DNA from 3 places in the Streptomyces violaceoruber genome. Region 1 is predicted to be linked to each of the others. Evidence: predicted binding sites of a transcription regulator. Region 1 holds the regulator's gene; each other region holds the start of a gene.
The links. Region 1 encodes HrcA, which represses chaperone genes, less so after heat shock. Its sites were predicted from a motif close to TTNGCACTCNGNNNNNCNGAGTGCNAA; they were not measured.
Positions count from the first base shown of each region.

Region 2: the regulator HrcA is predicted to act here: its motif matches at 3,774-3,800, upstream of groES (co-chaperone GroES).
Region 3: the regulator HrcA is predicted to act here: its motif matches at 3,615-3,641, upstream of groL (chaperonin GroEL).

Region 1 covers NZ_CP137734.1:5,711,062-5,717,384, forward strand. The annotation lists gene R2E43_RS25455 (DUF3097 domain-containing protein) at 1-594, opposite strand, end outside; gene R2E43_RS25460 (MBL fold metallo-hydrolase) at 629-1,372, opposite strand; gene hrcA (heat-inducible transcriptional repressor HrcA) at 1,557-2,573, shown strand; gene dnaJ (molecular chaperone DnaJ) at 2,574-3,710, shown strand; gene R2E43_RS25475 (nitronate monooxygenase) at 3,799-4,893, shown strand; gene R2E43_RS25480 (16S rRNA (uracil(1498)-N(3))-methyltransferase) at 4,890-5,639, shown strand; gene R2E43_RS25485 (hypothetical protein) at 5,680-6,057, opposite strand; gene R2E43_RS25490 (hypothetical protein) at 6,157-6,323, shown strand, end outside.
Region 2 covers NZ_CP137734.1:3,369,995-3,376,317, forward strand. The annotation lists gene R2E43_RS14710 (hypothetical protein) at 94-1,335, shown strand; gene groL (chaperonin GroEL) at 1,560-3,185, opposite strand; gene groES (co-chaperone GroES) at 3,319-3,627, opposite strand; gene R2E43_RS14725 (polysaccharide deacetylase family protein) at 3,962-4,711, opposite strand; gene R2E43_RS14730 (polysaccharide deacetylase family protein) at 4,708-5,628, opposite strand; gene R2E43_RS14735 (class I SAM-dependent methyltransferase) at 5,719-6,323, shown strand, end outside.
Region 3 covers NZ_CP137734.1:3,809,341-3,815,663, reverse strand. The annotation lists gene R2E43_RS16940 (hypothetical protein) at 1-4, shown strand, start outside; gene R2E43_RS16935 (glucosyl-3-phosphoglycerate synthase) at 28-972, opposite strand; SAM riboswitch class I at 1,125-1,272, shown strand; gene thrC (threonine synthase) at 1,290-2,582, shown strand; gene R2E43_RS16925 (MoaD/ThiS family protein) at 2,579-2,854, shown strand; gene R2E43_RS16920 (cold-shock protein) at 3,273-3,476, shown strand; gene groL (chaperonin GroEL) at 3,804-5,429, shown strand; gene R2E43_RS16910 (NADH:flavin oxidoreductase) at 5,679-6,323, shown strand, end outside.

The DNA.
Region 1 (6,323 bases):
GATGTCGATGTACGGGTGGCCCACGACCAGCGCGTGCTCGCTCGTCACCGCCTCCGCGATGCGCCACTCCTTCGAACCCGGCACCAGGTGGTCCACCAGTACGCCCAGCCGTGCGTCCGGGCCCGGGGCGAAGTCGGCGACGATCGACGGAAGGTCGTCCACGCCGCCCAGGTACTCCACCACCACCCCCTCGATGCGCAGGTCGTCGCCCCAGACCTTCTCGACCAGCTCGGCGTCGTGCCGCCCCTCGACGTAGATGCGCCCGGCGCGCGCCACCCGGGCGCGGGCGCCGGGGACGGCGACCGAACCGGACGCCGTACGGGAAGGGGCGGACCGCGCGGGACCGGACGGGGAGGGCGGGCGGACCAGCGTCACCACCCGCCCCTCCAACAGGAAGCCGCGCGGTTCCAGCGGGAAGACGCGGTGCTTGCCGAAGCGGTCCTCCAGGGTCACCGTGCCCGCCTCGCAGCGGATCACCGCGCCGCAGAACCCGGTGCCGGGCTCCTCGACCACCAGGCCGGGATCGGCGGGCACCTCGGGAACCGGCTGCGGTTTCTTCCACGGAGGGGTCAGGTCGGCGGAGTACTGGCGCATTCTGCCGACGATACGAGGAACGCCCGCCCCGTGATCAACGCGACACGCCGAACCGGGCGGCCAGCGCGTCCCGTTGGACCCGGACGAACGCCGCGTCCACCACCGCTCCGTGACCGGGGACGTACAGCGCGTCGTCGCCGCCCAGCTCCAGCAGCCGGTCCAGGGCGGCCGGCCAGTGCGACGGTACGGCGTCGGGCCCCGCCTGCGGCTCGCCGGACTCCTCGACCAGGTCGCCGCAGAACAGGACGTCCGGGGAGCCCGGCACCAGCACCGCCAGGTCGTGCCCGGTGTGCCCCGGCCCCACGTCGGCCAGCAGGACCCGCCGTCCGCCGCCCAGGTCGAGCGGCTGCTCGCCCCGGACCTCGTGCCGGACGGGGGAGAGCGCCTCGGCCGCCTCCCGGGCCGCCCGGGAGTCCAGCCCCTCCGCCACCGCGTCCGCGCGCAGCGCCTGACGCCCCTGTCCGCCCGGCGCGAACAGCGCGCCCGTACCCGCCGCGCCGTACGCGCCGTACACCTCGGCGCCCGTGAACGCCGCCGCGCCGAAGACGTGGTCGAAATGCGGGTGGGTCAGCGCGAGATGCGTCACACGGCGGCCGGCGAGCCGCCGCGCCCCCTCGCGCAACCGGGCGCCCTCGTCGAGGCTCGACCCGGCGTCCACCATCAGCGCCGCGTCGGCGCCGAGCACCAGCCCCGCCGTGCAGTCCCAGCCCGGCAGCCGGCACCGCCCCACCCCGTCCGCCAGCCGCTCCCAGCCCAGCTCTTCCCAAGTCACCGTCACGGCGACGACGCTAACGGCTTGGTCCCGGCCTTGCCGGGGGCGTACCCCACGGCCGTACACTGGGCCGGGGAAGTCTGGCACTCGCGAGCCATGAGTGCCAGGGCGGACAGATCGGACCGGTCAGGCCGGTCAGACAGGGCCAGACGGGCCGAAACGGGCGGACGACAGCTGGAGGTGCGCGCCGATGCTCAGTGAACGCAGGCTGAAGGTGCTGCGCGCCATCGTCCAGGACTACGTCGGCACCGAGGAACCGGTCGGCTCCAAGGCCCTCACCGAGCGGCACAACCTCGGCGTCTCCCCGGCCACCGTGCGCAACGACATGGCGGCCCTGGAGGACGAGGGGTTCATCGCGCAGCCGCACACCAGCGCGGGGCGCATCCCGACCGACAAGGGCTACCGGCTCTTCGTCGACAAGCTGGCGGGCGTCAAGCCGATGACCGCGCCCGAGCGGCGTGCCATCCAGAACTTCCTGGAGGGCGCCGTCGACCTCGACGACGTCGTGGCCCGCACGGTGCGGCTGCTGGCGCAGCTCACCCGGCAGGTCGCCGTCGTGCAGTATCCGTCGCTGACGCGCTCGACCGTGCGGCACGTGGAGCTGCTCTCGCTCGCGCCCGCGCGCCTGATGCTCGTGCTGATCACGGACACCGGGCGGGTCGAGCAGCGGATGGTCGACTGCCCGGCGCCGTTCGGCGAGGCGTCGCTGGCCGATCTGCGGGCGCGGCTCAACAGCCGGGTCGCGGGGCGCCGTTTCGCGGACGTGCCGGCTCTGGTGGAAGATCTGGCGGAGCCCTTCGAGGCCGAGGATCGCGGTACGGTCTCCACCGTGCTCTCCACTCTCCTGGAGACGCTGGTCGAGGAGAACGAGGAGCGGCTGATGATCGGCGGCACCGCCAATCTGACCCGCTTCGGGCACGACTTCCCCTTGGTGATCCGGCCGGTGCTGGAGGCGCTGGAGGAGCAGGTGGTGCTCCTCAAGCTGCTCGGCGAGGCGAAGGATCCGGGCGTGACCGTACGGATCGGTCACGAGAACGCCCACGAGGGACTCAACTCAACGTCCGTCGTGTCGGTCGGCTACGGTTCGGGCGGCGAGGCGGTTGCCAAGCTCGGCGTGGTCGGACCGACCCGCATGGACTACCCGGGAACGATGGGAGCGGTACGCGCAGTGGCACGGTACGTCGGACAGATCCTGGCGGAGTCGTAGGTGGCCACGGACTACTACGCCGTACTCGGCGTGCGCCGCGACGCTTCCCAGGACGAGATCAAGAAGGCGTTCCGGAGGCTCGCGCGCGAGCTGCACCCGGACGTCAACCCCGATCCGAAGACCCAGGAGCGGTTCAAGGAGATCAACGCCGCCTACGAGGTGTTGTCGGACCCGCAGAAGAAGCAGGTCTACGACCTCGGCGGCGACCCCCTCTCGCAGGCCGCCGGCGGTGGCGCGGGCGGCTTCGGCGCGGGTGGCTTCGGGAACTTCTCGGACATCATGGACGCGTTCTTCGGCACGGCGTCGCAGCGCGGGCCGCGCTCGCGCACCCGCCGCGGCCAGGACGCGATGATCCGCATCGAGGTCGAGCTGGACGAGGCCGCCTTCGGTACGACCAAGGACATCCAGGTCGACACCGCGGTCGTCTGCAACACCTGCAACGGCGAGGGCGCGGCGCCGGGCACGTCGGCCCAGACGTGTGACATGTGCCGCGGTCGAGGCGAGGTCTCGCAGGTCACCCGGTCCTTCCTGGGCCAGGTCATGACCTCGCGCCCCTGCCCGCAGTGCCAGGGCTTCGGCACCGTGGTCCCGACCCCGTGCCCCGAGTGCGCGGGCGACGGCCGGGTCCGCTCCCGGCGCACCCTGACCGTGAAGATCCCGGCCGGTGTCGACAACGGCACCCGGATCCAGCTCGCGGGCGAGGGCGAGGTCGGCCCCGGCGGCGGCCCGGCCGGCGACCTGTACGTCGAGATCCACGAGCTGCCCCACTCCACCTTCCAGCGGCGCGGCGACGACCTGCACTGCACGGTCACCATCCCGATGACGGCGGCGGCCCTCGGCACCAAGGTGCCGCTGGAGACCCTCGACGGCATGGAGGAGGTCGACATCCGCCCGGGCACCCAGTCCGGCCAGTCGATCCCGAAGCACGGCCGGGGCGTCACCCACCTGCGCGGCGGCGGTCGCGGCGACCTCATCGTGCACGTCGAGGTCACCACCCCGGGCAAGCTCGACCCCGAACAGGAACGCCTCCTGCGCGAGCTGGCCAAGCTCCGCGGCGAGGAACGCCCGACGGGGCAGTTCCAGCCGGGGCAGCAAGGGCTGTTCTCGCGGCTGAAGGACGCCTTCAACGGGCGCTGACGCCGTACGCCGCGATGCGGATGCTCCTGGCGTATGCCAACGGAAGCCCGGATTCGGACTTGTGTGGAGGACGTGACAACATGCCGTCATGTCCTCCGCACTGACCGATCTCTTCCCCTACCCGATCGTGCAGGCGCCCATGGCGGGCGGCGTCTCCGTGCCGCGGCTCGCGGCCGCGGTGTCCGAGGCGGGCGGGCTGGGCTTCCTGGCCGCCGGGTACAAGACCGCGGACGGGATGTACCAGGAGATCAAACAGCTGAGGGGGCTCACCAGCCGTCCCTTCGGCGTCAACCTGTTCCTCCCGCAGCCGGAGACGGCCGATCCCGCCGCCGTCGACGTCTACGCCCACCAGCTGGCCGGCGAGGCCGCCTGGTACGAGACCGAGCTGGGCGACCCCGACTGCGGACGGGACGACGGCTACGACACCAAGGTCGCCGTCCTGCTGGACAACCCCGTGCCGGTGGTGTCGTTCCACTTCGGCGTGCCCAGCCGCGAGGTCGTCGACTCCCTGCACCGCGTGGGCACCTTCGCGCTGGTCGGCGCGACCACCGCGGACGAGGCCCGGGCCGTCGAGCAGTCCGGCGCCGACGCGGTGATCGCCCAGGGCATGGAGGCCGGCGGCCACCAGGGCACCCACCGGGACAACCCGGAGACCGGCGGCGCCGGGACCGGACTGCTGTCGCTGGTCGCCCAGGTCCGGGAGGCGGTGAGCCTGCCGATCGTCGCCGCCGGCGGCATCATGCGCGGCGGCCAGATCGCCGCGGTCCTCGCGGCCGGCGCGAGCGCGGCCCAGCTGGGCACCGCCTTCCTCGCCACCTCCGAGTCCGGCGCGCACGACCTGCACAAGCAGGCGCTGACCAACCCGCTGTTCGTCCGCACCGAACTCACCCGCGCCTTCTCCGGCCGCCCGGCCCGCGCCCTGGTCAACCGCTTCCTGCGCGAGCACGGCCCCTACGCCCCCGCCGCCTACCCCGAGGTGCACCACCTCACCGCGCCGGTGCGCAAGGCGGCGGCGAAGGCGGGCGACGCGCAGGGCATGGCGCTGTGGGCGGGACAGGGCCACCGGATGGCCCGGGAGCTGCCCGCCGGACAGCTGGTGGAGGTGCTGGTCGCCGAACTCGCCGCCGCCGGGACAGCGTTGTCGGGGTTGTCGGGCTACGCGACGGGGGGCGGCGCCCGATGACGGCACCGGTGTTCGTGGTCGACTCGCTGCGGCCGCAGGACCTGCCCGCGGGGGAGTACGTCCTCGACGGCCCCGAGGGACGCCACGCCGTCTCCGTGAAGCGGCTGCGGGCGGGTGAGGACGTCGTCCTCACCGACGGGCGCGGCCACTGGGCCGAGGGCACGGTGAAGGCCGCCGAGGGCAAGGACCGACTGGTCGTCACCGTGCCGGGCGGCGTGCGCGAGGAGCCCGCCGAGCAGCCCCGCATCACCGTCGTCCAGGCCCTGCCCAAGGGCGACCGCGGTGAGCTGGCCGTCGAGACGATGACCGAGGTCGGGGTCGACGCGATCGTGCCCTGGGCGGCGTCCCGGTGCATCACGCAGTGGAAGGGCGAGCGCGGCCTGAAGGCGCTCGGCAAGTGGCGGGCGACGGCCCGGGAGGCGGGCAAGCAGTCCCGACGGGTCCGCTTCCCCGACGTCGCGGACGCCGCGAGCAGCAAGCAGGTTGCCTCACTTCTGGCCGCGGCCGACTTCGCCGCCGTCCTCCACGAGAGCGGCGACGTCCCCCTGTCCGACGCCGAACTTCCCGCCTCCGGCGACATCGTGCTGGTGGTCGGCCCCGAAGGCGGGGTGTCCCCGGACGAGTTGGCCCTCTTCGCCGAGGCGGGCGCGGACCCCTACCGCCTGGGCCGCAGCGTCCTGCGCACCTCCACCGCGGGCACCGCCGCGACCGCCGTACTCCTGGCCCGCACCGGCCGCTGGTCCTGACGGCGCCCGGCTGACCGGTCCGGTCCTGTGACGGCCCCGGTCAGCCGTCGGCGGCGGCGACCACGGCGGGGAACAGCTCCCAGCCGTCCAGCTCCACCGGCCGGCCCCCGGGCCCGGGCAGCAGCGCCCGCCGCCCGGCCGCCTCGACCAGGGCCCGTACGACACCGGGTTCGCGCAGGTTGAGCAGGTTGCCGCGGTCGTCGCCCACGCAGCCCTCGTACCAGTAGCCGCCCTCCGTGGTCCACCGGCCGGAGTCGGGCGCACCCGCGCGGAAGACGAACCGGACCCGGACCCCGTCCCGGTACAGCGTGAGCGCGTCCCGCCAGACGCCGTCGCGGCCCCGTTTCTGCCGGTGAGTCCACAGCCAGGTGGTGAGGTCGTCCATGACGAGCCTGCGCTGTCTGCGGTCGTTGCCCATGGCGCCCACGGTAGTGAGGAGTGGCCGTATGCGCCCTACCGCCGGCCCCCGGGCGGTGGCAGGCTGCCCTCCATGGGGGCATTGAGGCGGATTCGGCGCATGGCTCCGGTGGTCGTCGGCTCGGCCGTCGCCGTCGGCGGGCTCGTCGCGTGCGAGCCGGGCGGACTCGGCTCCGCGACGGTCGCCTACACGACCGACCAGACCGTGACCCGGGAACTTCAGCGGCAGAAGGCGGAGGTGCGCTGGCTCACCTGCACCGCCTCCTA
Region 2 (6,323 bases), 2.3 Mb from region 1:
TCCTGGCGGTCCGCCGGCGCGACGTAGCGTCGGGTGGCTGCGCCCGCGGCGGGCGGGAGGTCGCAGGTTCGGCGAGGGAGAGGGTGGCATCGCGTGAACGCGGGCACTGGTGACCGGGGCGAACTGTTCGTCGACGGCATCGACGGGCGGCGGACGGACGGGGTGAGGCCGGGCCGGGGGGCGGTGACCGGGGGCGGGACGGTGTTGTTCTCCGACGCTCCCGGCGGTGGGTCGCCGTCGGCGGCCCCGGCCTCGGCCCGCCCCGGTACGGCCGACACGGCCGGTGCCGCCTCCGTCCCGCATGCCCGGCACGCCCCGCGCCCCCGGCCCGGTGGGGCCCCCGCCCGGGCCCGGAGGGCGGGCCGGTGGGCGAAGGTCGCGCAGCGGATCGTGCCGGACGATCTCCAGCCCGAGGTGCTGCGCGTGGAGCTGACCGAACTCGGGGACGCGTTCCGCGCGTACCAGCGGCGCCCGGAACCGGACCTCGCCGTCCTCGCCGGCCTGCACGACCGCAAGGCCCGCGCCTTCGCCCTGTGGGCGGACGTCACCGGCGACGCGTCCCTGCGGGAGGAAGCCGACCGGGCCGCGGCGGCCGCGCGGACCACCCGCGAGATGGACGCCAACCGCCGCGGCGTCCCGGTGGACGGGGAGGGGCCGGTGGTCGAGCGGTTGCTGACCCGGGGCCAGGGCGTCCATGCCCGCAACGTGCTGGCGCACGTCCGGACCGGCGCCCCGTTCCCCGATGCCGAGCCGCGGCTCGCGGTGCTGATGCTCACCCTGCGGGCCGCGCGCACCGGTACCGGGAACGTCACCGGGCAGGATCTCGGCGGCTGGTTGCAGGGCGACGCCGAGCGGGTGCTCCGGGAGCTCGTCGACGTGGGCTGGCTGCTGCTGCCGCAGGACGTCACCGCCGACGACGCGCTGATGTCCCGGCCCGAGGAACCCGCCCAGATCACGGTGCCCACGCTGATTCCCACGCAGCCCCGCCCGTTCTTCTTCGGCAAGGTCACCCGGGCCCGGCTCTCGGGGTGGGCGCAGAAGGTGGTGGGCGACCGGAAGCTGCGCAAGAAGAAGGCGGGGGCTGCCACCAGGCTCCTCGCGGTGTACACCGCGGCCCACAGCCGTCCCGACGGGTGCCTGGGAGCCGCCGGCGAGGACGCCGGTCCGGCGCTGGACGAGGTCGCCCAGTTCTGCGGTCTGCGGCCCGAGGAGGTCGCCGGACACGCCGGGCTGCTGGTCGCCGCCGGCTGGCTCGCGGAGGACGCGGACACCACGGACGGGCGGCTGCGGGGCCGGCTCGCCGAGCGCGTACTACCGCTGAGCGGCCTGCTGTGACGGCTCGTCGCTGAGATTCGTCGGGGAAATCGCCCCGGAGGGGCGTGGGGAACTGCGCGCGCAACCACGACGTCGCCGCACCCGGCAACGAACCCGGTGGGGCAGAACCCGGTGGGGCAGACGCCGACCCGGCACGGGCACCGGAACCGGCACCTGGAAAGAACGGTGCCCGGCCCCCCGCAGGGGACCGGGCACCGTTCGCTCAGCTCAGCTCAGCGTGTCGCTCAGTGGGAGTGGCCGTGGCTGTGGCCACCGGCGGCCGGCTCTTCCTCTTCCTTCTTCTCGACGACCAGGGTCTCGGTCGTCAGCAGGAGGGAGGCGATGGAGGCGGCGTTCTCCAGGGCGGAGCGGGTGACCTTCACCGGGTCGATGACGCCGGCCTTGACCAGGTCGCCGTACTCGCCGGTGGCGGCGTTGAAGCCCTGGCCCTTGTCGAGGTCGGCGACCTTGGAGGTGATGACGTAACCCTCCAGGCCGGCGTTCTCGGCGATCCAGCGCAGCGGCTCGACCGCGGCGCGGCGGACGACCGCGACACCGGTGGCCTCGTCGCCGGTCTTGCCGAGGTTGCCCTCGAGCACCTTGACGGCGTGGACCAGCGCGGAGCCACCACCGGAGACGATGCCCTCCTCGACCGCGGCGCGGGTCGCGGAGATGGCGTCCTCCAGACGGTGCTTGCGCTCCTTCAGCTCCACCTCGGTGGCGGCGCCGACCTTGATCACGCACACGCCGCCGGCCAGCTTCGCGAGGCGCTCCTGGAGCTTCTCGCGGTCCCAGTCGGAGTCCGTGTTCTCGATCTCGGCCTTGATCTGGGCGATGCGGCCCTGGACCTCGTCGCGCTTGCCGGCACCGTCGACGATCGTGGTGTCGTCCTTGGTGACGGTGATGCGGCGGGCGGTGCCGAGCACCTCGAGGCCGACCTGGTCGAGCTTGAGGCCGACCTCCTCGGAGATGACCGTGGCGCCGGTGAGGACGGCCATGTCCTGCAGCATCGCCTTGCGGCGGTCGCCGAAGCCGGGGGCCTTGACGGCCACCGCGTTGAAGGTGCCGCGGATCTTGTTGACGACGAGGGTGGAGAGCGCCTCGCCCTCCAGGTCCTCGGCGATGATCAGCAGCGGCTTGGAGGCGTTGGCCTGGATGACCTTCTCCAGCAGCGGCAGCAGGTCCGCGATGGAGGAGATCTTGCCCTGGTTGATCAGGATGTACGGGTCGTCGAGGACGGCCTCCATGCGCTCCTGGTCCGTCACGAAGTACGGCGACAGGTAGCCCTTGTCGAAGGCCATGCCCTCGGTGAAGTCCAGCTCCAGACCGAAGGTGTTGGACTCCTCGACGGTGATGACACCGTCCTTGCCGACCTTGTCCATCGCTTCGGCGATCAGCTCGCCGACCTGCTGGTCCTGGGCGGACAGCGCGGCCACGGCGGCGATGTCGGACTTCTCGTCGATCGGGCGGGCGGTGGCGAGAAGGTCTTCCGACACGGCGGCGACGGCCGCGTCGATGCCCTTCTTCAGCAGCGCCGGGGAGGCACCGGCGGCGACGTTCTTCAGGCCCTCGCGCACGAGCGCCTGGGCGAGCACGGTGGCGGTGGTGGTGCCGTCACCCGCGATGTCGTTGGTCTTGGTCGCCACCTCCTTCACCAGCTGGGCGCCGAGGTTCTCGTACGGGTCCTCGACCTCGACCTCGCGGGCGATGGTGACGCCGTCGTTGGTGATGGTGGGGGCGCCGAACTTCTTGTCGATGACGACGTTGCGGCCCTTGGGGCCGATCGTCACCTTCACGGTGTCGGCGAGCTTGTTGACGCCGCGCTCGAGGGCGCGACGGGCGTCCTCGTCGAACTTCAGGATCTTCGCCATGGGAGCGTGAGCCCTCTTCCGGAAATCTTGGGGTTATACGGCAACTGCGCCCCCGACGCCCGGCTTTTTATGGTCGCGGGAGCCAGGGGCGCAGCTGGAAAGCAAGGTGCTTCGGTGAAGCGAAGTACTACTTCTACTTCTCGACGATCGCGAGCACGTCGCGGGCCGAGAGGACGAGGTACTCCTCGCCGTTGTACTTCACCTCGGTGCCGCCGTACTTGCTGTAGAGCACGACGTCGCCGACGCTGACGTCGAGCGGAAGGCGGTTGCCGTCCTCGAAGCGGCCCGGGCCGACGGCCAGGACGACGCCCTCCTGGGGCTTCTCCTTGGCCGTGTCCGGAATGACCAGGCCCGAAGCCGTGGTCTGCTCGGCGTCGAGCGGCTGGACCACGATGCGGTCCTCGAGCGGCTTGATGGCAACCTTGGAGCTGGTGGTCGTCACGATCCGACCTCCCCCTTCGGAGATCTCACGGGGTTAACTGTCTGAGGTGGCGACCAGGTGGATCCGTCGTCGCGGGTGCCGGACCTGCCCGTCGCGTAGTTGGCACTCTCCAGTGGGGAGTGCCAGGTCCGAGACTATGACTGCGATTAGCACTCGGTCAAGCGGAGTGCCAATGCCGGCGGCGCGTCGGCGGGGTTTTCCGGTGAACGCCGGTTCGTTTCGCACCCTGCGTGGGTGCGGGCGCCGCTGGGGCTGCCGCCCCCAGACCCCCGCTGTCGGCCCGGACGGCCTCGTCCTCGCCCCCCCCAGAGGGGGCACCCCCAACGGGCTGTGACTAGAGGTAGTTCTCCAAGTTGCCCACCCTCAGCCCCTGCTCCTCGATCGTCTCCAGCAAACGTTCCGTGCGGGCGGCCAGGTTCGCGGCCGTCGGGTGGTCCGGGTCCACGGCCACGATGTCGCCGGGGTGCAGGCGGTGGTCGCCGCGGGTGTAGGTGAGGGCGCCGTCGGCGTCGAGGGTGGCGCGCCACAGGACCAGGGCCGTGATGCCGCAGTCGGCGGCGGCGCGCAGGGTCGTGGTGTCGTACGTGCCGTGCGGCGGGCGGAAGAGGTGGGCGCGGACGCCGAAGCGGGACCTGAGCTTGGTCTGCTGGCCGCAGATCTCGGCGCGCTGGCCGGCGTGCGGCAGGCCGCGCAGGGAGCGGTGGTCGAGGGTGTGGTTCTGCAGGCTCGCGCCGAACGGGCGCAGCCGGGCGAGGTCGCCGTACGCCGGTCCGGCGACGGTGTCGGTGAGGAACAGGGTGACCGGGAGCCGCCGTTCGCGGATCAGGCCGGCGAAGGCGGGGTCGCGCTCGGCGCTGTCGTCGTAGGTGAGGAAGACGACCGGGTCGTCGGTGCGGACGTGGTCCACGACGGGCGGCAGGCGACGGCCCCGGTCCGCGTCCTGGGCGGGGTCCCCGGCCGCCGCCGCGTGTTCGGCGGGGGCGGCGGCGAGCCGGTCGCAGCCGGTGAGCGGGAGCAGCAGGAGCAGCGGGAGCAGGAGGGCGGCCGGGGCGGCGCCGGCCGGACGGGACCGCCCTCGCCTCACAGGTAGTCCTCCAGGCGGGCCACCGCGTATCCGTCGGCGGTGATCCGGTCCAGGAAGCGGCGGACCATGTCGGTCATGGTGCCGTCCCAGTCGTCCTCGCCCCGGAAGTGGGTGAGGACGATGTCGCCGGGGTGCAGGTCCTGGTCCCACTCGCGGTACTCCCAGTGGTCGACGTACACCTCCTCGCTCCAGATCGGGGCGTACCTGATCCCGCAGGACTTGGCGGCGCGCAGGGTGTCGCGGTTGTAGTTGCCGTACGGCGGGCGGAAGAGGACGGGGCGCTTGCCGTAGTGCTTCTCCATCACGTCCTGCATGCCGCAGATCTCCCGCTTCTGGTCCTCGTAGGAGAGGCCGGGGAGGTAGGGGTGGCTGAGGGTGTGGTTGTTGAGGGTGATGCCGCGGGCCTGCATCTTCTTGAAGTAGCCGTAGTCGTCCTTGATCTCCTCGTCGGTGAGGAAGACGGTGTACGGGATCTTCAGTTCGCTCATCATCCTCAGGAACGCCGGGTCCTTCTCGGCGCCGTCGTCGATGGTGAGGAAGACGACCTTCTCCTTGGTGGGGACCGTGGTGAAGACCGGCGGGAGGCCGTCCTCCTCCTGGCCGTCCACCTCGAAGCCCTCGCGGGCCTCGATCTCCGGCTTCTTCGCGGGGGGCGCGGGGGCCGTCAGCGGGACCTTGTCGAGTTTCCAGCGCTTGGCCGCGGCGGCCAGGGCCGCCCGGGCCTCGCGAGCCTTCGCCGCGCCGTCGACCGCGCGGGCCGGGGGTGCCTGCTGACCGGGGGCGCCCCGCACGCTTTGGTCCTCTGCCTGCGCACAGCCGGCGGCGAGGGCGGCGACGGCGAGGACGGTGGTGGCACGAGAGGCCCGGGACACGCGACGCGATGCCCGACTCTTGTCATTTTGTACGACTGCTCGCATGGTGCCGGATCCTCGCAGTCCCCCGCGGCCGAACCCGACCCGACACCGCGCCGGAGGCACACCATCCACCGACTGGCCCACAATGACCCGGTGAACGACCTCGACTTCCTCCTCACCCCCGAAGGCCGCGCGCTCCTCGACGAGGTGCGCGACACCGACCCCGTGCGGGAGTTGGCGGTCGCGACCCGGCTGCGGCGCACGCATCCCGCCGAGCTGGTGTCGGCGGCGCTCGGGCAGGCGCGGCTGCGGCAGCGCGCGGTGGCGAAGTTCGGGGCCGAGGACGCCGGGCGGATGTTCTTCACGCCCAACGGGGTCGAGCAGTCGACGCGGGCGAGCGTGGCGGCGTACCGGGCGGGGCGGTTCGCGGCGCTGGGCGTGGCCTCGGTCGCCGACCTGTGCTGCGGGATCGGGGGCGACGCGATCGCGCTGGCCCGCGCCGGGATCCGGGTGCTCGCCGTCGACCGGGACCCGGTCACGGCCGCGGCGGCCCGGGCGAACGCCGACGCGCTGGGTCTCGCCGGCCTGATCGAGGTGCGCGAGGCGGATGTCACGGAGGTGGACACGGAGGCGTACGACGCGGTGTTCGTCGATCCCGCGCGCAGGGGCGGGCGGGGCCGGATCTTCGATCCCGAGGCGTACTCGCCGCCGCTGTCCTGGGCCGTGCGGGCGGCCCGTACGGCATCCCGGACCGCAGC
Region 3 (6,323 bases), 1.9 Mb from region 1:
CTGAGCCCCGTGCGCCGTTTCCGGGGCCTAGGCCACCTTCCGGGCCGCGTACTCGGCGATCTCCGTCATCGGCGGCCGTTCCTCGGTGTCCACGGCGTAGGTGCGCGGCTCGAAGCCGTCGACGCCCCGCTCGAACTGGGTGAGGGCCGGGCGCACCAGGTGGCCGCGGGCCAGCCGGAGCTGGGCGGTGCGGTAGATCGCCGCGGCCATCCGGCCCAGCGCCCGCCCGTCCTGGTGGCGGTGGACGCGGACGCCGACGTCGACCTGCGCGAGCGCGTCCAGGCCCACCAGGTGCAGGGCGTCGACCAGCATGCCCAGCTCGACGCCGTAGCCGACCGGGAAGGGGAGCCGTTCCAGCAGCGAGCGGCGGGCCGCGTACTCCCCGCCCAGCGGCTGGACGAAGCCGGCCAGCTGCGGCCAGTGCATGTTGAGCAGCGGGCGGGCCATCAGCTCCGTGACCCGGCCGCCCTGCCCGGCCGCCCCGGCCAGCGGGCGGTCGTACATGGCCTTGACGAGGTGCACGTCCGGATCGGTCAGCAGCGGGCCCACGATCCCGGAGACGAAGTCGGCGGAGAACTGGCGCAGGTCCGCGTCGACGAAGCAGACGATGTCCCCGCCGGTGACCAGCAGCGAACGCCACAGCACCTCGCCCTTGCCGGGCACGGCGGGGATGCGGGGCAGGATCGCGTCCCGGTGGACGACGCGCGCGCCGGCCGCCGCGGCCACCTCGGACGTGCGGTCGCTCGACCCGGAGTCCACGACCACGATCTCGTCGACGAGCGGGACCCCGAGCACCAGCTCCCGCCGGATCACCGAGACGATGTCGCCGACCGTCGCCTCCTCGTCCAGCGCGGGCAGCACCACGCTGACCGACTGCCCGGTGGCGTGCTTGGCGGACAGAAGGTGCTGGACCGGCCGGTCCGCGGCCGGCCAGGAGCGTGCGTCCAGCCAGCGCTCGACTTCTTCCAGCACGTCCCGTGGTCTCCTTCGTGATCCTTTGTGATCCATCTCGCGGTACGGACGACTATCTCAACCGTCCTGGCCTTCGGTTACAGTCTTGAACAACGCGCGGGACCATCGCATGCCGGGGTCGCCGCGTGCACCACCGCGAAACAACTTCATACCGCTCATCCAGAGGGGCAGAGGGATACGGCCCGATGAAGCCCCGGCAACCCTCCAGTCGGTTCTTGTCACACGGACGTGGCGAGGCTCCCGGCTAGGGAAGGTGCCAAATCCGTCTCACGGCGAGATGCGTCGTGAGGAAGATGAGGAGAAAGGGCCTCGCCTCCATGGCTGTGCAGACTGCCGAAACCTCCACGAACCCCACCGACGCCGCCGTCGACCTCGGCCCCGCCACCGCGCTGAGCTGCCGGGAGTGCGGCCACCGGGTCCCGCTCGGACCGGTCTTCGCCTGCGAAGAGTGTTTCGGCCCCCTCGAGATCGCCTACGACTTCTCGGACTACGACGCCGAAGAGCTGCGCAAGCGGATCGAAGCCGGCCCCGCGAACATCTGGCGCTACGCCCCCCTGCTGCCCGTCCCGGCCGACGTCGCGACCAAGCCGAACATCAACCCCGGCTGGACCAAGCTCGTCCAGGCCGACAACCTCGCCCGCGAGCTGGGCGTCACCGGCGGCCTGTACGTCAAGGACGACTCCGGCAACCCCACGCACTCCTTCAAGGACCGCGTCGTCGCCCAGGCCATCGAGGCCGCCCGCGCCTTCGGCTTCACCACCCTGTCCTGCTCCTCCACCGGCAACCTCGCCGGTGCCGTCGGCGCCGCCGCCGCCCGGGCCGGCTTCCGCTCCTGCGTGTTCATCCCGCACGACCTGGAGCAGGGCAAGGTCGTCATGGCCGCCGTCTACGGCGGTGAGCTGGTCGGCATCGAGGGCAACTACGACGACGTGAACCGCTTCTGCTCCGAGCTGATCGGCGACCCGGCCGGCGAGGGCTGGGGCTTCGTCAACGTCAACCTGCGGCCGTACTACGCCGAGGGTTCCAAGACCCTCGCCTACGAGATCTGCGAGCAGCTCGGCTGGCGGCTGCCCGACCAGATCGTCGTGCCGATCGCCTCCGGCTCCCAGCTGACGAAGATCGACAAAGGGCTCAAGGAGCTGATCGAGCTGGGTCTGGTCGAGGACCGGCCGTACAAGATCTTCGGCGCGCAGGCCGAGGGCTGCTCGCCGGTCTCCACGGCGTACAAGGCCGGGCACGACGTGGTCCGCCCGCAGAAGCCGAACACCATCGCCAAGTCGCTGGCCATCGGCAACCCCGCCGACGGCCCCTACGTCCTCGACATCGCCCGCCGCACCGGCGGCGCCGTGGAGGACGTGACCGACGAGCAGGTCGTGGACGCGATCAAGCTGCTCGCCCGTACCGAGGGCATCTTCGCGGAGACGGCGGGCGGCGTGACGGTCGGCGTCACCAGGAAGCTGATCGAGAACGGCGTCCTCGACCCCTCGCTCACCACCGTCGTCCTGAACACCGGCGACGGCCTGAAGACCCTCGACGCGGTGGCCGGCACCGGTCTCACCGCCACCATCCGCCCGAACCTGGACTCCTTCCGAGAGGCTGGCCTCGCATGAGCGTGACCGTTCGCATCCCGACCATCCTGCGCACCTACACCGGCGGCAAGGCCGAGGTGAGCGCCGACGGGGCCAACCTCGGGGAGGTCATCTCCGACCTGGAGAAGAACCACACCGGCATCGCCGCCCGCGTCCTGGACGACCAGGGCAAGCTGCGCCGCTTCGTCAACGTGTACGTCAACGACGACGACGTCCGCTTCGAGCAGGGCCTTCAGACGGCCACCCCGGACGGCGCGGGCGTCTCGATCATCCCGGCGGTCGCCGGCGGCTGATTCGCCGCGGATACACCTGGTAGTGCGTATTGCCCTCTCCGTGAGAGAAACGGAGGGGGCAATTCCATGTGGTTGAGCGCGGTAGAGTTGGGGAACGCGCTCCCGATCAACACAACGGGAACCGTTAATTCCTGCCGCCCGCCCGACAAGAAGCAGCCAAAGTGCGAGCGTATTTCGCGGCTTTTGTTCCCTTTGCGTGACCCGACTTGACCCGAATTCAGGCGAATTCTCGCCACATTCCGGACCGGGCGCGTCCAGATTTCTCGTCCGATTGACCTGTTGCAGACGGCAGTTGGACAGATACATTCAGCCGCGGTCGACGCGTTCCGGCGCACGCCCCCAGTCGTGAGGGGGCGAGGTCTGACCCGGGTCCGCGAAGTGCGGATCTGTGCAAGGGCCAGTAATAGGGGAGTTAGGCATGGCTCAGGGCACCGTCAAGTGGTTCAACGCGGAGAAGGGGTACGGCTTCATCGCGGTCGACGGTGGTGCGGATGTTTTCGTCCACTACAGCGCGATTCAGATGGACGGCTACCGCACCCTCGAAGAAGGCCAGCGGGTCGAGTTCGAGATCTCGCAGGGTCAGAAGGGCCCGCAGGCCGACATGGTTCGCCTCAGCGCCTGAGACGCGCGGCCACCGCAGCACCCGGTCTTCATCCGAAGGGCCCGTACCTCCAGGGGTACGGGCCCTTCGGCCTGCCCGGACGCCCGTCGTCCCGCTGTTCGCGGGTGGCTGACCGGACGGCCCGATCCCCGAGAGGCGCTTGCACTCGACCATGCCGAGTGCTAATCATTGGCGTTAGCACTCTGAAGGTGAGAGTGACAACGAAGGACCGGGTCGGTGAGGCCCGCAGGCCGGGTGGGGAAGGAACCACAAGGCCGGCGAGCCGTCCGTCGCGGGCGCGGGCGCGGTCCGAAGGAATCACCCCCAGTCCTGGAGGGACCACTTCACATGGCCAAGATCATCGCGTTCGACGAGGAGGCGCGGCGCGGCCTCGAGCGCGGCATGAACCAGCTCGCGGACGCCGTCAAGGTGACGCTCGGCCCCAAGGGCCGCAACGTCGTCCTCGAGAAGAAGTGGGGCGCCCCCACGATCACCAACGATGGTGTCTCCATCGCCAAGGAGATCGAGCTCGAGGACCCGTACGAGAAGATCGGCGCCGAGCTGGTCAAGGAAGTCGCCAAGAAGACGGACGACGTCGCCGGTGACGGTACGACCACCGCGACCGTTCTCGCCCAGGCCCTGGTCAAGGAAGGCCTGCGCAACGTCGCGGCCGGCGCCAACCCGATGGCCCTGAAGCGCGGTATCGAGAAGGCCGTCGAGGCCGTCTCCGCCGCCCTGCTCGAGCAGGCCAAGGACGTCGAGACCAAGGAGCAGATCGCCTCCACGGCCTCGATCTCCGCCGCCGACACCCAGATCGGCGAGCTCATCGCCGAGGCCATGGACAAGGTCGGCAAGGAAGGCGTCATCACCGTCGAGGAGTCCCAGACCTTCGGTCTGGAGCTGGAGCTCACCGAGGGTATGCGCTTCGACAAGGGCTACATCTCGGCGTACTTCGCCACCGACATGGAGCGTATGGAGGCGTCGCTCGACGACCCGTACATCCTGATCGCCAACTCCAAGATCGGCAACGTCAAGGACCTGCTGCCGCTCCTGGAGAAGGTCATGCAGTCGGGCAAGCCGCTGCTGATCATCGCCGAGGACGTCGAGGGCGAGGCCCTGTCGACCCTGGTCGTCAACAAGATCCGCGGCACCTTCAAGTCCGTCGCCGTCAAGGCTCCGGGCTTCGGCGACCGCCGCAAGGCCATGCTCGGCGACATCGCCATCCTCACGGGCGGCGAGGTCATCTCCGAGGAGGTCGGCCTCAAGCTCGAGAACGCCACGCTGGACCTGCTGGGCAGCGCGCGCAAGGTCGTCATCACCAAGGACGAGACCACGATCGTGGACGGCGCCGGTTCGGCCGACCAGGTTCAGGGCCGCGTCAACCAGATCCGCGCCGAGATCGAGAACAGCGACTCGGACTACGACCGCGAGAAGCTCCAGGAGCGCCTGGCGAAGCTGGCCGGCGGCGTGGCCGTCATCAAGGCCGGTGCCGCCACCGAGGTCGAGCTCAAGGAGCGCAAGCACCGCATCGAGGACGCCGTTCGCAACGCGAAGGCGGCCGTCGAGGAGGGCATCGTCGCCGGTGGTGGCGTGGCCCTGCTCCAGGCCTCCCAGGTCTTCGAGAAGCTGGAGCTGACGGGTGACGAGGCGACCGGCGCCAACGCCGTGAAGCTCGCCCTGGAGGCCCCGCTGAAGCAGATCGCCGTCAACGGCGGTCTCGAGGGCGGCGTCGTCGTGGAGAAGGTCCGCAACCTGACCGTCGGCCACGGCCTGAACGCCGCCACCGGTGAGTACGTCGACATGATCGCCGAAGGCATCATCGACCCGGCGAAGGTGACCCGCTCTGCCCTGCAGAACGCCGCCTCCATCGCCGCGCTGTTCCTCACCACCGAGGCCGTCATCGCCGACAAGCCCGAGAAGGCCGCTCCGGCGGGCGCCCCGGGCGGCATGCCGGGCGGTGACATGGACTTCTGATCGACCGGCTCCGGTTGATCGATCGTCCCGTACGGACCGAGGGCGGCACTCCCCGCGAGGGGGGTGCCGCCCTCGGGCGTGTCCGGCCCCCGCCCGCCCCTCGCCCCCGTCCGCCCCCGCCCTTCCGCTATGGCCCGGGTCACATCGGGGCGCCGGGCGGAATGGTCCGGCCGGGCGGGCCCGTTCCCGTTGGAGTGCGATGAATGCGCGCGCACATACCGACCGGTACCCCATCCCAGGAGCCCCCACGTGACCGTCACCCCCGCCGAGGCCGCCACCCGCGCCGCCCAACTGCTCGCCCGCCCGGCCACGATCAACGGCCTCACCGTGCCCAACCGCATCGCGATGGCGCCGATGACCCGGATGTTCTCCCCGGGCGGCGTCCCCGGCGAGGACGTGGTGTCGTACTACTCCCGTCGTGCCGCCGCCGGAGTCGGACTGATCGTCACCGAGGGCACCTACGTCGGCCACGACTCGGCCGGGCAGAGCGACCGCGTGCCGCGCTTCCACGGCGAGGAGCAGCTCGCCGGGTGGGCGAAGGTCGCCGAGGCGGTGCACGCGGCGGGCGGCACGATCGTGCCGCAGCTGTGGCACATCGGCATGGTCCGCAAGGCCGGGGAGCAGCCCTTCCCGGACGCCCCCGCCGTCGGCCCGTCCGGCCTGCGCATCGGCGAGGACGAGCCGACCGGCAGGGCGATGACCCAGCGCGACCTGGACGACGTCATCGGCGCCTTCGCCGAGTCGGCCGCGGCCGCCGAGCGCATCGGCTTCGACGGCGTGGAGATCCACGGCGCCCACGGCTACCTCGTCGACCAGTTCCTGTGGTCCGGCACCAACCGCCGCACCGACGCCTACGGCGGCGACCCCGTGGCCCGGACCAGGTTCGCCGCCGAG